DNA from 3 places in the Roseateles sp. DB2 genome. Region 3 is predicted to be linked to each of the others. Evidence: predicted binding sites of a transcription regulator. Region 3 holds the regulator's gene; each other region holds the start of a gene.
The links. Region 3 encodes FNR, which switches genes on or off when oxygen is low (the NO sensors DNR and NnrR bind a similar motif). Its sites were predicted from a motif close to TTGATNNNNATCAA; they were not measured.
Positions count from the first base shown of each region.

Region 1: ACS5PK_RS03125 (universal stress protein) is a predicted target of FNR. The motif match lies at 3,813-3,826, and genes of this name have one in related genera.
Region 2: ACS5PK_RS13920 (phenylacetic acid degradation protein PaaY) is a predicted target of FNR. The motif match lies at 2,181-2,194, and genes of this name have one in related genera.

Region 1 is NZ_JBPZGY010000002.1:159,672-164,727, reverse strand. Features, by position in the region: gene ACS5PK_RS03150 (phosphoenolpyruvate carboxykinase (GTP)) at 1-705, shown strand, start outside; gene ACS5PK_RS03145 (hypothetical protein) at 887-1,126, opposite strand; gene ACS5PK_RS03140 (LysR family transcriptional regulator) at 1,248-2,183, shown strand; gene ACS5PK_RS03135 (UPF0149 family protein) at 2,218-2,973, shown strand; gene ACS5PK_RS03130 (metallophosphoesterase) at 3,014-3,787, shown strand; gene ACS5PK_RS03125 (universal stress protein) at 3,905-4,327, shown strand; gene ACS5PK_RS03120 (hypothetical protein) at 4,471-4,698, opposite strand.
Region 2 is NZ_JBPZGY010000008.1:100,967-106,022, reverse strand. Features, by position in the region: gene paaK (phenylacetate--CoA ligase PaaK) at 1-749, opposite strand, end outside; gene paaI (hydroxyphenylacetyl-CoA thioesterase PaaI) at 754-1,218, opposite strand; gene ACS5PK_RS13925 (enoyl-CoA hydratase-related protein) at 1,263-2,099, opposite strand; gene ACS5PK_RS13920 (phenylacetic acid degradation protein PaaY) at 2,316-2,918, shown strand; gene ACS5PK_RS13915 (tetratricopeptide repeat protein) at 3,064-4,170, shown strand; gene ACS5PK_RS13910 (GNAT family N-acetyltransferase) at 4,203-5,056, shown strand, end outside.
Region 3 is NZ_JBPZGY010000001.1:247,730-252,785, reverse strand. Features, by position in the region: gene hemN (oxygen-independent coproporphyrinogen III oxidase) at 90-1,499, opposite strand; gene fnr (fumarate/nitrate reduction transcriptional regulator Fnr) at 1,678-2,415, shown strand; gene ACS5PK_RS01020 (hypothetical protein) at 2,553-2,840, opposite strand; gene ACS5PK_RS01015 (hypothetical protein) at 2,872-3,138, opposite strand; gene ccoG (cytochrome c oxidase accessory protein CcoG) at 3,148-4,611, opposite strand; gene ccoP (cytochrome-c oxidase, cbb3-type subunit III) at 4,639-5,056, opposite strand, start outside.

The DNA of each region.
Region 1 (5,056 bases), on a different contig from region 3:
AAGGAGACCGGCGCCAAGGCCGCCCACCCGAACGCCCGCTTCACCGTGGCTGCGACCAACAACCCGGCCCTGGACCCCGACTGGAACAATCCCGCCGGCGTGCCCATCGACGGCTTCATCTTCGGTGGCCGCCGCTCGACCACCGTGCCCCTGGTGACCGAGGCCCGCGACTGGGTGGAAGGCGTCTACATGGCCGCCACCATGGGTTCCGAGACCACCGCGGCGGCCGCCGGCCAGCAGGGTGTGGTGCGCCGCGACCCCTTCGCCATGCTGCCCTTCATGGGCTACAACATGGCCGACTACTTCCAGCACTGGCTGGACCTGGGCAAGAAGCTGGCCGACGGCGGCGCCACCCTGCCCAAGATCTTCTGCGTCAACTGGTTCCGCAAGGGTGCCGACGGCAAGTTCGTCTGGCCCGGCTATGGCGAGAACATGCGCGTGCTGAAGTGGATGCTGGACCGTGTAACCGGCAGCCAGTCCGGTGAGGAGCACGTCTTCGGCGTCACCCCGCGCTACGAGGATCTGAACTGGGACGGTCTGAACTTCACCAAGGAACAGTTCGAGGTCGCCACTCGCATCGACAAGGCCGACTGGGCCGCCGAGCTGAAGCTGCACGAAGAGCTCTTCACTCAGCTGGCCTACCACCTGCCCGCTGAACTGCCGGCTACCAAGGCCAGGATCGAACAGCGCCTGGCCGCCGAGTAAGCCGGTCTGCCTCCGCTCGCAAAGCCCGCCTCGTGCGGGCTTTTTCGTGCCTGAGCCGCATCGGTGGTCTGCCGGCGATCTCTCAGCAGCGAATGAGCCTGCTGCAGACGAAAAAAAACCTGCCGGCTTCATCAGCGGGCAGGCTACAGAGCAAGACGGCACGAAGGCCGTTGCAGGAGACTCAGTCCTTGCGGGCGTGGGCGGCGCGCAGTTCGGCAGCAAAGCTGGGCATGCTGTCTTCGTACTGGGCAGCCAGGGCCAGCAGTTCGCGCTCTTCGCGAGCCTTCTTGGCGGCAGCCAACTGGGCCTGGACCTTGGCGATCAGGCTCAGCCACAGGCGGGCGCCGATGGCAGCGAAGGAGCCCCCATGACGAACGGTGCGATGCAGGGGCAGACCGAAGGTTTGGGTGGCGACGCTCATGATTTCACTTCCTTGTGGGTGTTGCGGGCACCAGGGTGTGGTGCGATGGGGTGAATTCTGGGGTAAACCCTAGACATTCTCCAAATGAATTGTTTGCATTTGCTCTATAAACATCATTCATATGAGTTTCCGCAACCTGGACCTCAACCTGCTGCGCGTGTTTGACGCCGTCATGGCCGAGCGCAACCTCACCCGGGCCGCCGAGCGCCTGGCCATGACACAGCCGGCGGTGAGCCATGCGCTGAAGCGACTGCGGGAGTCGCTGGGCGAGGAGCTTTTCGTCCGCCAAGCCTTCGGCATGAAGCCGACTTCACGCGCCGAGGGCTTGTGGCCTGAGGTACGGCAGGCCCTGGACAGGCTGCGCGCCGTGCTGGATCCGCGCGAGTACGAGCCCGCCACCGAGGACGCTACCTTCCAGATCGCCATGGCCGACGCCACCGCCGCCCTGGTACTGCCTCCGCTGGTGGCTGACCTGGAGGCCCAGCAGGCCCGCGCCCGCGTCCATGTGCTGCCGCTGACCACGCGCGACCCGCGCAGCCTGCTGGAGCAGGGCGAGGCCGACTTCGCCTTGGGCTATTTCCCGCAGGCCGTCGCCGCCCTGCAGAGTCAGGGTCAGTTGGCCGCCATCCGCCAGCACCGCCTGTACGAGAGCCAGTACGTCTGCGTGATGCGACGCGACCACCCGCTGGCGCAGGCCCCGCTGGACCTGGAAACCTACTGCGCCGCCCACCACCTGCTGGTGAGTTTTTCCGGCCGCCCGCATGGCTTCGTCGACGAGTCCCTGGCAGCCGTCGGGCGCAGCCGGCGCATCGTGCTCACGGTCAACCAGTTCTTCACGGCCGGGCGCGTGGTGGCCCAGTCCGACCTGCTGACGGTGCTGCCCGCCCGCTTCGTCAGCGCCACGGGCTACAAGAGCGAGCTGATCGAGCGGCCCCTGCCCTTTGCCCTCGCGCCGGTGCATGTGGACATGCTCTGGCACATGCGCAATGAGGACCGTCCGCCCCAGCGCTGGCTCAGGGAGCGCCTGCTGCTGGCCGCAGCGCTGGCAGCCGCCTGAGCTTTCGGCGTCGACGATCAGCGACAATCGCCGGATGAGCAAGATCGCCGACCTGAACGACGCCGAGTTCGCCGAACTCGATGAACTGCTGGCCACCACGCCCGCGCCCCTGCAAGCCCTGGATGCCTCCATGCTGGACGGCTACCTCTGCGGCGTGCTGGTCCAGCCCCGCCTGATCGAGGTCGAGGAATGGCTGCCGCCCATCTTCGACTACGACGGAGGCGAGCTGCCTGCAGACACCGACCCGACCTGGCTGGCGCGCATCCAGGAGCTGGTGCTGCGCCGCCATGGCGCCCTGAACCGCAGCCTGGCCGAGCACGGCTGGTTCGACCCGGTCGTGCTGGACCTGGATGCCGAGGCCGCCGCCGCCGCTGAATCCGGCGAGCAGCCCGAAGCCGACGCAGCCGACGACGAGCAGCTCTCGCCCATCACCCGCACCCTGCTGCCCTGGGTCGCCGGCTTCCAGCATGCCGCCCTGTGCTTCCCCGAGCTGAGCGAACTGGACGACGAAGGCGTGATGAACGCCATGGCGCGCCTGTACCGCCACCTGCCGGCCGAGTCGGCGGAGGAGAAGGAAATCGTCGCCACCCTGGACCGGGAGCACCCGCTCAAGGACATCGACGACGCCATCGAGGACCTGGTGGTCAATGTGGCCGATCTCTACGACCTCACCACGGACCTGCGCTACAAGGTCGAGGCCGTGCGCCGCGACACGCCCAAGGTGGGACGCAACGATCCCTGCCCCTGCGGCTCGGGTCGCAAATACAAGCAGTGCCACGGCGCCAACTGAGCACCGAAAGCCGGCTCCGCCGCCGGCCGCCTTTGCTGTCATGAAACTGCAGATCCTCTCGGACCTTCACATGGAGACCGAGGCCTTCGACCCCCAACCGGCGTCCGGCGCCGAGCTGTTGGTCCTGGCCGGCGACGTCGACAGCAGTTGGCGCGGCCTGTCGGCCTTTGCGGGCTGGCCGGTGCCCGTGCTCTTCGTGCCAGGCAACCATGAGTACGACCAGCGCGAGATCCGCGACACCGGCCCGGCCCTGCGCCGCGAATGCGAACGCCTGGGCCTGCGCATGCTGGACGACGAGGTCTTCGTGCTGGACGACGCTGCAGGTCGCCGCATCCGCTTCCTGGGCTCCACGCGATGGAGCGACTTCGACGTCTTCGGCAGCGCCCAGCGCGAACGCGCCATGCGCGCCGCAGGCTATTTCCAGCGGGTCATGGCGGCCCGCCTGGACGGCCAGGCCTTCGACGCCGATGCCGTGCGCCGCCTGGGCCTGGAGAACCGCGCCTGGCTGGAGCGGACACTGCCCGTGACCGGCGGAGAGGCAATGGATGCAACCGTGGTCATCACCCACTTCGCCCCCAGCCTCAAGAGCGCTGATCCGCGCTACGGAAAGCAGCCCGGCACGGCCAGCTTCTGCAATGACGACGAGGCGCTGATGCCCGGTGTGCAACTTTGGATCCACGGACACCTGCATTGCCGCCACGACTACCGCGTGAGCCACGCCCTGGGCCAGACCCGCGTGATCTGCAATGCACGTGGGCATGGCCGCAAGGGCGAGGCGGCGGACTACGACCCGCTGCGCTGCGTCGAGGTCTGACCGCCCATGCCGCAAGCCGCGGCGCTTGAGATGTGTCAATCCGCGACCCCTGGTCTGTGCCAGACTGCGGCCTGTACCCCCATCCACATGACGCCTACGCAGGCGGGGAGATATGGCATGAAGATCCTGGTCGCCGTTGACGGCAGTTCCTTTACCAAGCGCATGCTGGCCTACCTGGTCGCGCACGATGAATGGCTGGGCAATGCCCACCAGTACACCGTGCTGCATGCCGTGCCAGCTGTGCCGCCGCGCGCTGCCGCCGTGCTGGACAAGGCTGTGCTCAAGTCCTACTACGACGATGAGGCCGAGAAAGTACTCAAGACCGTCCGCACCTTCTTCGACAAGCAGAAAGTGCGCGCCGAGTTCGTCAGCAAGGTCGGCCCGGCCGCGGAGGTCATCAGCGCTGCCGCCAACAAGGGCAAGTACGACCTGCTGCTGATGGGTTCCCACGGCCACGGCACCCTGGGCAACCTTGTGCTGGGATCGGTGGCCACCAAAGTCATGAGCCAGACCGAGGTGCCGGTCCTGCTGGTGCGCTGAGGGGCTTGGGACTGCAGCGCATGCCGGCTCCAGGCCGGCCCCACCTGACACTGGCGAGACTCACGCGACCGACACCAAGGCCTTCATCAAGGCCTGCATCAACGGAAGGCTTGGCCGAGGGCCGGCGCGGGTCCGGCTGGACGCTAGGCGCGGCGATGCAACCAAGCCAGTGGCGACTCCCCGCCATTCACCGCTGTGCTCTGGGATGACTCCAGCGTCTGGTAGTCGCTGGTGCGCCGAAATGAATCAGCCTCGTCTTCGAGGGTGACCTCGAGACCAAAGGCCGTGCCCATGTCCGCCGGGTCCTGGGCCGGGCGATTGCTGGGCTGACGGCGGAAGAATCGCAGTGCGGCGGCAGGGGCAAATCGCATGGTGGACCTCGTCTGGCAGCTGAGCGCAAAAGGCCGGAAGGCCCGATTCCATCGCACATTGCGCTGGATCACGCAGGGTTCCAGTGTGCGCGTCCCAGCGCCCGCAGATATCCCTAAATTGGGTGGAAAACGACAGGCAGTTGGCAAAAACTCACGCGCTTGCAAAGTGATGCAAACGCATGTCTTTGCGGCCATGGCCATCCGTGCAATCCCGGTGGGGCGTGCCGGGCTTTTCCATGAATGCCCGCACCCATCAGGCTTTGAGCCGCGGGCGGCACGGCGCACGCGTCCTCTGCGCACTGACGCTGCTGACGCAACGCTGGCACAGCCTCGCCCCTTGGGACCGCATGCCACCAGG
Region 2 (5,056 bases), on a different contig from region 3:
CCTGGCCCCATCACCTCGGACAGGCCGTAGATGTCCACGGCATCGATGGCGGCCTTGTTCTCGATCTCGCGGCGCATGGCCTCGGTCCAGGGCTCGGCGCCGAAGATGCCCACCTTCAGCGAGCTCTCGCGCGGGTCCAGGCCCTGGCGCACGAACTCCTCGATGATCACCTGCATGTAGCTGGGCGTGACCATGATGGCATCCGGCTTGAAATCCTGGATCAGCTGGACCTGCTTCTCGGTCTGCCCGCCAGACATCGGAATGACGGTGCAGCCCAGCTTCTCGGCGCCGTAGTGCGCGCCCAGACCGCCGGTGAAGAGGCCGTAGCCGTAGGCGATGTGCACGATGTCCCCGCGTCGCACGCCGGCGGCGCGCAGGGAGCGGGCCACGAGGTTTGCCCAGGTGTCGATGTCGGCCTGCGTGTAGCCCACGACGGTGGGCTTGCCGGTGGTGCCGGAGGAGGCGTGCAGGCGCACGACCTGCTCGCGCGGCACGGCAAAGAGGCCGAAGGGGTAGTGCTCGCGCAGGTCCTTCTTGGTCATGAAGGGGAACCTGGCGAGGTCGGCCAAGGTCTTCAGGTCCGAGGGGTGCACGCCCTTCTCGTCGAAGGCGGCCTTGTAGTGGGGCACGTTCTCGTAGGCGTGCTTGAGCGTCCATTGCAGGCGCTGCAGCTGCAGGGCCTGCAGCTCGTCGCGGCTGGCGGTCTCGATGGGCTCCAGATCGCCGGGGGCGGGATGCTTCACGGTCATGGGTTCACTCCTGCGCAGGGGCAGCGGCCAGGCCGGGGACCACGGGCTTGCCCTTGATGCGGTAGGACTTGCCGCGGAACACGGCCACCAGCTCGTCCCGCTGGTTGCGCACATTCACGTCATAGACGCCGGTCCGGCCGGCGAGCGAAACCTCGTGGGCGACGGCGGTCAGCACGTCGCCCTGCCGTGCGGGCGCCACGATGTCTATCGTGATGCCCGAGGCCACCGTCAACTCGTTGTACGCGTTGCAGGCGAAGGCAAAGGCCGAATCGGCCAGGGTGGTGATGAGGCCGCCATGGCAGATGGCGAAGCCGTTGAGCATGTCCTGGCGCACTGTCATGCGTATCGTCGCGCTGCCGGGGCCCACGGCCAGGATGTCCATGCCGAGACCCTTGGAGGCGTGGTCCTCGCGGAACATGGCGTCGCGCACGGCTTCGGCGATGGCTTGCGGGCTCAGGGGCGTGGACATGCAGGAGGCTCCTCGGACAACAGGAAGGGGCGGCACAGGGCGCGTCAGCGGTCCTTGAAGACCGGCGTGCGCTTTTCCAGGAAGGCGGCGGCGCCCTCCAGGTAGTCGTGCGCGAAGCCCAGCTGGCTCTGCATCACGGCTTCCAGCTTGAGCGCGTCCTCGTAGTTGAGGCTCAGGGCCTCGTCGAAGGCGTTGCGGGTCTCGACCAGCGAGCGCGTGGGCATGCCGGCCAGGCGCGAGGCCAGGGCCTGGGCTGTGGCGGCCAGCTCCTCGTTCGGGACGACGCGGGCGATCAGGCCCAGGCGCGCCGCCTCGGTGGCGGGCAGCTTGTCGCCCAGCAGGGCCAGCTCCATGGCCTTGGCGCGGCCCACCAGGCGGGTCAGCAGCCAGGTTCCGCCGCAGTCAGGGATGAGGCCGATCTTGGAGAAGGCCTGGATGAAGCTGGCGGACTCGGCCGCGACCACGAGATCACAGCCCAGGGCCAGGTTGGCCCCGGCGCCAGCCGCCACGCCGTTGACGGCGGCGATCACCGGCACGGGCATGGAGCGCACCCGCAAGGCCAGGGGGATGTAGTAGTTGTCCAGCAGGTGGCCGATGTCCTTGGGGCGGGCGTCGGCGCCGAACTCGGGCTTGATCAGCGGGTCGGAGAGGTCCTGCCCGGCGCTGAAGGCGCGGCCCATGCCTGTGATCACCACGGCGCGCACGCCGACATCCTCAGCCGCCTCGTCCAGCGCGGCGCGGGTCTGGGCCAGCAACTGGGCGGTGAAGGCGTTCAGCGCCGCCGGGCGGTTGAAGCTGAGGGTGCGCACGGCACCTTCCTGGCTGATCAGCAGGGCGTCGTCGGCTTGGGGCGCCGCAGAAGGGGCGGAAGGCTGTGACATGGGCGAGGCCTCGTGTGGCTATGCGTCAGGTCAAGGTTCTTGCACTCTTGACCGACCGGTCGGTAGATCGTAAGGTGCCGCTTGATCTGGCACAAGCGCTGCCGGCCTGGCGTAAACCCTAGGTTTGTCCGCGCTGGTCCTCATGGCTGCTGATCCGGCCGCTGCGCCGCAGGCAAAGCGGCCTGGCGCGGCGGCCGCCCGTCAACTGGAGTCCTCATGCCTTCCTACGCCATCGACGGGGTGATCCCCGTGGTCCATCCCAGCAGCCATGTGCATCCGACGGCGGTGCTGATTGGCGACGTCCACATCGGGCCGAATTGCTATGTCGGCCCCAATGCCAGCCTGCGCGGGGACTTCGGCCGCATCGTGCTGCATGAGGGGGCCAATGTGCAGGACTGCTGTGTGGTCCACGGCTTTCCCGGCTCGGAGACCGTGGTGGAGCGCAATGGCCACATCGGCCACGGTGCCGTGCTGCATGGCTGCGTGATCCGGCACGATGCGCTGGTCGGCATGAAGGCGGTGGTGATGGACGGCGCGGTGCTGGGCGCCTACAGCATCCTGGCCGCCTGCGCCTTCGTGAAGGCGGGGCAGGACCTGCCGGAGAAGTCATTGATCGCCGGCCTGCCCGCCAAGGTGCTGCGCCCGCTGAGTGACGATGAGATCCGCTGGAAGCTCGAAGGCACCCGCACTTACCAGCAGCTGAGCCAGCGCTGCCTGGCCAGTCTGGAAGAAGTCCAGCCGCTGGCGGCGGCGGAAGCCGACCGCCCGGCGCTACCGGCCAGCCTCCACCAGCCCCTGCACACGAGCCGGCAGGACTGAAAAGCGGGCCAAGCCAGAAGTTCTGCACATCGATCCCTGCTTTGGCCCAGTGCCGCCGACGGACAGGATGCGCGCCGGCCTTACGCTATGCGCACAGTCCGATGCCTGCCTGTACGGCGTCGGCGGGACGGTTTGCATGGAGCCTTTGCTGATACCCCAACCTCCAGCCTGCGAGCAGTGCCTGGACCTCGCCCGGCAGGCGCTGGCCGAGCAGCGCATGCGGGACACCCTGGTGTTGCTGGACCAGGCGCGCGGCACCTGCGATCTGGATGCCCTGCCAGCGGCGCTGCGTTGCGAGATCGGCCAGATGCAGGCCCGCGCCGGCTGGGCGCTCTATGACCTCCGCCAAGCCTATGTCGGTGCCAGTCTTGCCTTGAGCCACCTGCCTGCGCAGGCACGGATCGAACGTGTGGAGATGCTGGACATCGCCAGCCTCTGCCTCAGCGGCGCCGGCCTCATGGACGAGGCCCTGGAGATGGCCCGCGAGGCCGTCGAACTGGCCACGAGGCCGCCGCAGCTGCACCCGGTGCTGCCCCGCGCCCTGGGCGCCTTGGCCCATGTCTGCGCCCAGTTGGGCCAGTACGACGAGGCCGAGATGCTGCACATGCAGGCCCTGTCGAGGGCGCGTGAAAGCCAGGAGCCTCACGCCATGACCCGGGCCTATACCAATGCCCTGCTGGCCGGTGCCCTGGCCATCGACGAACTGCGCCGACGCGGCCATGACCTCCAGGCCGATGCCATGGGCCAGCGCCAGCTGCGCCTGGCCTTCCAGGCGCGCTCGCAAATGGATGCGCCGGAAATGAACCAGCGACAGCGCTCCTCCTTGCTGCTGAACATTGGCATCGGGATGATGCACGGCGGCCGGCTGTCCGAGGCGCAGGCCCTGTTCGAGGCCGGGCAGGCGCTGATCCACCAGGACGAGCTGCCCCACGCCTGGGCCTCGCTGCAGCATGCGCAGGGCGAATGCGCCCTGCTGGCGGGCGATCTCGACCGTGCGCGTATCCTGCTGGAACCGCTGCTACTGCCTGAGGCCTTGCAGGCCTATCCCTTCATGCGGGCCCCGCTGCTGCGCAATGCGCTGCGCCTGTATGAGGCGTCCGGAGAGGCGGCTCGGGCGGCTCAGTTCATGCAGCGTCTGCAGGAGCTGGAAGAGGACCAGGCGCGGCAGCGCCGGCAGGTTGGCGAGACCCTGCGTGCCCTGCGCCGTCAGACGCCGCAGTGGCTGTCGGGCCAGCACGATCTCTTGCGCTAGGCTGCGGCTTTCGCTCATCGCAAGGAGGGCCCATGGGCCTCCAGAACTTTCTTGCCGACCAGGACCTGAACGTGCAGGCGCTGGGCGAGGCCGACGCGCCCCGCCTGCAGTCCCTGTTCGAGGCCTGCGCCGACTACTTCCATCGCTGCGGCCTGGTGCTGGCCGCTGACGAGGCCCGGCAGGAGCTGCGCAGTGCGCCGCCGCCGGACTTCGCCTGGGCGGCGCAATGGCATCTGGGCATCACGCAGCCAGGAGGAGAAGGGCTGCTCGCCTGCCTCCATGTCTGCAGCGAGGCTCCGGCGGCTGGAGCCTGGCACCTGGGCTTGCTGATGGTCCATCCGGCGCGGCGCGGCACGGGGCTGGCTCAGCGCCTGCTCGCGGCGCTGGAGTCCTGGGCGCGGCAGTCCGGTGCGCGCTGGATGCGACTGGGCGTGGTGGCCGGCAATGAGCCGGCCGAGCGCTTCTGGCGCTCGCAGGGCTATCGCGAGCTGCGCAGCCGGGTGAGCCAGGCGGCTGGCCAGCCGCCTGGCCCCGTGCGGGTCATGCTCAAGCATCTGGGGGACGGCCCGGCGCTGGCGGACTGGGCCGACTACCTCGCTGCCGTCCCGCGCGACCGCCAGCCGCAGGACAGCCTGCGTCTGGTGGCCGATGCCCTGCCTTTGCGCTCCCGGGAGGGCCGGGTGCAACTGCGGCGCATGCGCGAGAGTGATCTCGACCGCTTCCACGCCTACCGCAGCGACGCCGAGACCGCCCGCTTCCAAGGTTGGACGCAGGCTCAGGATCCCGCTCAGTCGGCGGTCTTCCTGCGCGAGATGAGCGAGGCCGCCATCGGCGTGCCGGACGAGTGGGTGCAGCTGGCCATCGCCGATGGTGAGGACGACCAGCT
Region 3 (5,056 bases):
GCGATGATGCGAAGTGTGGGTGGTGAGCCTCGGTGCCCGAACGCCTTCTGAGCCAGGGCGGCTGGTCACGAATGAGGGGAACGCTCCCCTCAGATGATGCGCGAGAACTGCGCGCGCGTGCGGTCAGCCTGAAGATAGCGGTCAAAAACCATGGCCACCGCCCGCACGAAGTACCAGCCCAGCGGCGTAACCTGGATGGCCTCGGGCTCAAGCACGACCAGCCCCGTCTCCTGCATGGAAGACAGTTGCTCCAGCTCTGCGCGGAAGTACTCACGCACCTTGATCAGGTGGGCCAGCTCGATGGACTCGAACTCCACGCGGCCCTGGCACATCAGCGCCATGATCATGGCCCGGCGCACCAGGTCATCGCGGGTCAGCGCAAGGCCGCGCTGGATGGGCAGTTGCCCCTGGCGGATGGCGTCGTAGTACTCGGGCAGCGTCTTGGCGTTCTGGCTGTACGTGGCACCCACGCGGCCGATGGCTGAGACGCCCAGGCCGATCAGGTCACAGTCCGGCTGCGTGCTGTAGCCCTGGAAGTTGCGATGCAGCCGCCCCTGACGCTTGGCGACTGCCAGCGAGTCGTTGGGCAGCGCGAAGTGGTCCATGCCGATGTAGGAATACCCATGCCCCACGAAGCCGCTGAGGGCAGTGGACAGCATGGTCAGCTTGGAGGCGGCAACCGGCAACTGGCTGGCATCGATGCGTCGCTGCGGCTTGAAGCGCGTGGGCAGGTGGGCATAGCCGTACAGCGCGATGCGATCGGGCCTGAGCGTCGCCACCTGCTGGATGGTGCGTCGGAAGCTCTCCGGCGTCTGCTGGGGCAGGCCATAGATCAGGTCGACATTGGTGGACTCGAAGCCCAGGGCGCGCGCCTGCTGCATCAGGCTCTCGACCATCTCATAGCTCTGCACCCGATGGACGGCCTTCTGCACTTCCGGGTCGAAATCCTGGACGCCAAAGCTCAGGCGATTGAAGCCCAGCTGGCGCAGGTGCTTCAGGCGGGCCTCGGTGACGGTGCGGGGGTCGACCTCGATCGACACCTCGGCGCCAGGCGCCAGCTTGAAGCGCTGCTTGATCGCCTCCATCAGCCCCGTCAGTTCCTCGTCGCTGAGGAAGGTCGGAGAGCCTCCACCGAAATGCAATTGCGATATCGCCTGCGCTCGCCGCAGCTCCGTCACCGTCAGGTCCATTTCCTGGACCAGAACCTCCAGATACTCTGCGGCCCGGTCATGGTGCTTGGTGATGACCTTGTTGCAGGCACAGTAGTAGCAGACGGACTCGCAGAAGGGAATGTGGATGTAGAGGGACAGGGGCGCCCCGCCTCCCACCACCCCGCCGTCAGCCCGTTGGTTCAGGGCCTGCTTGTACTGCTCGACAGAGAAGGCTTCAACGAATCGGTCGGCCGTCGGGTAGGACGTGTAGCGCGGACCGGACACATCGAAGCGGCGCAGCACATCCTCGGTGATGCCCGGCAGGGCGGCAGTGTTGATGGTTTCCATGTCGCCACTGTGCCAAGCCTGCACAAGCACTGATTGACCTGTATCAAGATTGATCAAGGAGCCCGGGTAAACAATGGCTGCAGCCTTGAGGAGCGTCATGTCCTAGCTTTGCCCTGAAGCAGTCGCGGCCATTGACAATCCCTCGCCGCCCCGGCAGTCCCAGCCCATAATGAGCCCTATGAATACCCAGACCCCGATCAAGATCGAGCCCTTCAAGGTCGCCTGCTCCAGCTGCAATCTGCGCGAGTTGTGCCTGCCCGTCGGGCTGTCCGAGTCGGACCTGAACCAGCTAGACAGCCTGGTGGCCACGCGCCGCAATGTATCCCGCGGGGACACCCTGTTCCGCACGGGCGATGCCTTCCAGTCGCTCTACGCCGTCCGTACCGGCTTCTTCAAGACCTGCGTCTCCTCTGAAGATGGCCGAGACCAAGTCACCGGCTTCCAGATGGCCGGCGAGTTGCTGGGTTTGGACGGCATCAGCAATGACCGCCATTCCTGCGATGCAGTGGCCCTGGAAGACAGTCAGGTCTGCGTGATCCCCTATGGCCAGCTCGAGGAGCTCTCCCGTGAGTTCACCGACCTGCAGCACCAGTTCCACAAGATCATGAGCCGCGAGATCGTCCGTGATCATGGCGTGATGCTGCTGCTGGGCTCCATGCGTGCCGAAGAACGCCTGGCCGCCTTCCTGCTGAACCTCACCCAGCGCCTGCAGGCCCGTGGCTTCTCCGCCTCGGCCCTGGTACTGCGCATGACGCGTGAAGAGATCGGCAGCTATCTGGGCCTCAAGCTGGAGACAGTCAGCCGCACCTTCTCCAAGTTCCAGGACGAAGGCCTGCTGGAAGTGAAGCAGCGCCAGATCCGCATCCTGAACCAGGACGGCCTGCAGAAGCTGGTGAACACCGCGCACTGCAGCTAAAGGCGCCCTCCTCCCTGCAAGCATAAAGCCCGCTGCAAGGCGGGCTTTGTGCTTTCTGAGCTACCGCCTCCTGTCAAGTGAGGCAAGCAGCGGCAGATCGGTGGACCTGCGCCTCGGGCAGCGGTCCGGCCGACCGCTCATTGCGGCCAGCGCCTCGGATGCCCCTGCCCAGATTCAGGCGGCAGCGTGGCCAGCAGCATCGTCACCGCCGAGGCCAGGCTGATCAGCAGCCAGAAGGCCAGGAAGCTCAAGGTGTAGACCGCCTCACGGCTCAGTTGCACCGGTGACATGCCAAACCAGCTCAGGTCCATGGGGTCGACCAGGGCGAAGACCAGCGCCTCGGTCACGCCTGCCATCACGAAGGCCGGCCAGAGTATGTGCATGGCCCAGCGCGCGGGGCCCGGTTTCTCACCAATCAGTCCCATCCCGGTCTCCTCCACGATGGACTGCGAGGGCTTACTTGCCGCTCGCTGGGCCGCCGGTGGCGGCATGGTTACGGGCTGCGATGGCCGGAGCAAGGGCGGCGGCTTGCGGGCCGTCCGCGGCGCTGTCCGCAGAGACACGCTGCTGCGTCTCGATCACAGGGTCCGGATGCTTGATTGCCATGCCCAGGGTCACGAAGCTGGCCAGGACCACCGCCGCAGGGCCGCCGACCACCAGCCACATCATGCGTTCGTGCCACCAGGCGCGCGGCGCGGGTGAGGAAGATTGGATGTCAGCCATGTTTCGCTCCTAGCGGGGAACCACAAAGGTGGATTTTTCGACCAGTTGGCTCGGCATTTCGCCAGCCACGGCATCGCGGACGATGCGGAAATGGATCTCGTGGGCACCACCGCCCGCCGATTGTGCCGTCTGCGGCGGCAGACGCAGTGCCACGGACACCCAGCGCGCCTCGGCAGGCCCGACGCTCAGACGCAGGGGCGGCGTCAGCACAAGGCCTTGCAGCCCGTCCGCGGTGATGGTGTAGGACTGCGTCTGCTCCGTGGCATTCATGACCTGCAAGCGGTAGACGTTCTCGATGTAGCCGTCATCCACCAGACGCGCAAGCGAGGCGCGGTCGCGCACGACGTCGACCTTGAAAGGCGTGCGGGTCAGCATGTGCCAGAACAGGGCTACGCAGATCAGGACCAGGATGCCGGAGTAGATGAGCACGCGCGGCCGGAACATGCGGCGGATCAGCTGCGTACGGCTGAGGTGCTCACTGAGGCCGTTCTGTGTGTCATAGCGGACGAGGCCGCGCGGATAGCCCATCTTGTCCATCACGCCATTGCAGACGTCGATGCACGCCGCGCAGCCGATGCATTCGTACTGCAGGCCGTTGCGGATGTCGATGCCCGTCGGGCACACCTGCACGCACAGATTGCAGTCGATGCAGGAGCCCAGGCCAGCGGCCTTGATGTCAATCTTGCGGCCACGCGAGCCGCGTGGCTCGCCGCGCTCGACGTCGTAGCTGATGATCAGCGTGTCCTTGTCGAACATGGCGCTCTGGAAGCGCGCATATGGGCACATGTACTTGCAGACCTGCTCGCGCATGTGGCCGGCAAAGAGGTAGGTCGCGAAGCCGTAGAACAGCACCCAGAACAGTTCCCAGGGCCCCAGGCCCAGGGCTGCCACCTCAGCCCCAAGGACCTTGATGGGGGTGAAGTAGCCGACGAAAGTAAAGCCGGTCCAGACGGCCAGCAGAATCCAGGCCAGTTGCTTGCCGCCCTTGCGGCCAAGCTTGGCCAGGGACCAGGGCGCGGCATCCAGCTTCATGCGGGCTGCGCGGTCACCTTCGAACTTGCGCTCGATCCACATGAAGATCTCGGTGTAGACCGTCTGCGGGCAGGCATAGCCACACCACAGTCGACCGGCGACTGCGGTGAAGAGAAAGAGCGCATATGCCGAGATCAGCAGCAGCGCCGTGAGGTAGATGAAGTCCTGCGGATACAGGACCAGGCCGAAGACGTAGAAGCGACGGGCGCCCAGATCGAACAGGACGGCCTGACGTGCGTTCCACTCCAGCCAGGGCAGCCCATAGAACAGGAGCTGCGTGAACCAGACCAAGGCCCAGCGCCAGCGGATGAACCATCCGCTGACGGCCTTGGGGTAGATCTTCTTCTGAGCCTGGTAGAGCGACACCATCTCACGGGCGGCATCGTCGCCCGCAAGGGCATTGGACGCTGCTGCGGAGGGGGTATCGCTGCTACTGCTCATGGGGATCAATCCTTGTTGCGAAGGAACTTACTTTGCGGCGACGGCGGTGCCCTGCGACAGGCCCCACACATAGGCGCCCAGCACATGGACCTGCTCAGCGCTCAGGCGCGAGGCGTGGGCCGGCATGACGTTGTTCTTGCCGTTGTTGATCATGGCAATGACAGCGTCCTCACCCCAGCCATGCAGCCAGACCTTGTCTGTCAGGTTGGGCGCACCGATGGCCTGGTTGCCCTTGCCATCAGGACCGTGGCAAGCGGCGCAGGCGCCGAACTTGGCCTTGCCCAGTTGGGCAGCGATCGAGTTGTGCGGGCTGCCGGAGAGGCTCAGCACATAGTTCGCCACGTTCTTGACGTCCTCGGGGCCACCGACTGCCGCGGCCATCGGGGGCATCACGCCGTTGCGACCGCCGCTGATGGTCTGCACGATGGTCTCGTGCGCGCCGCCG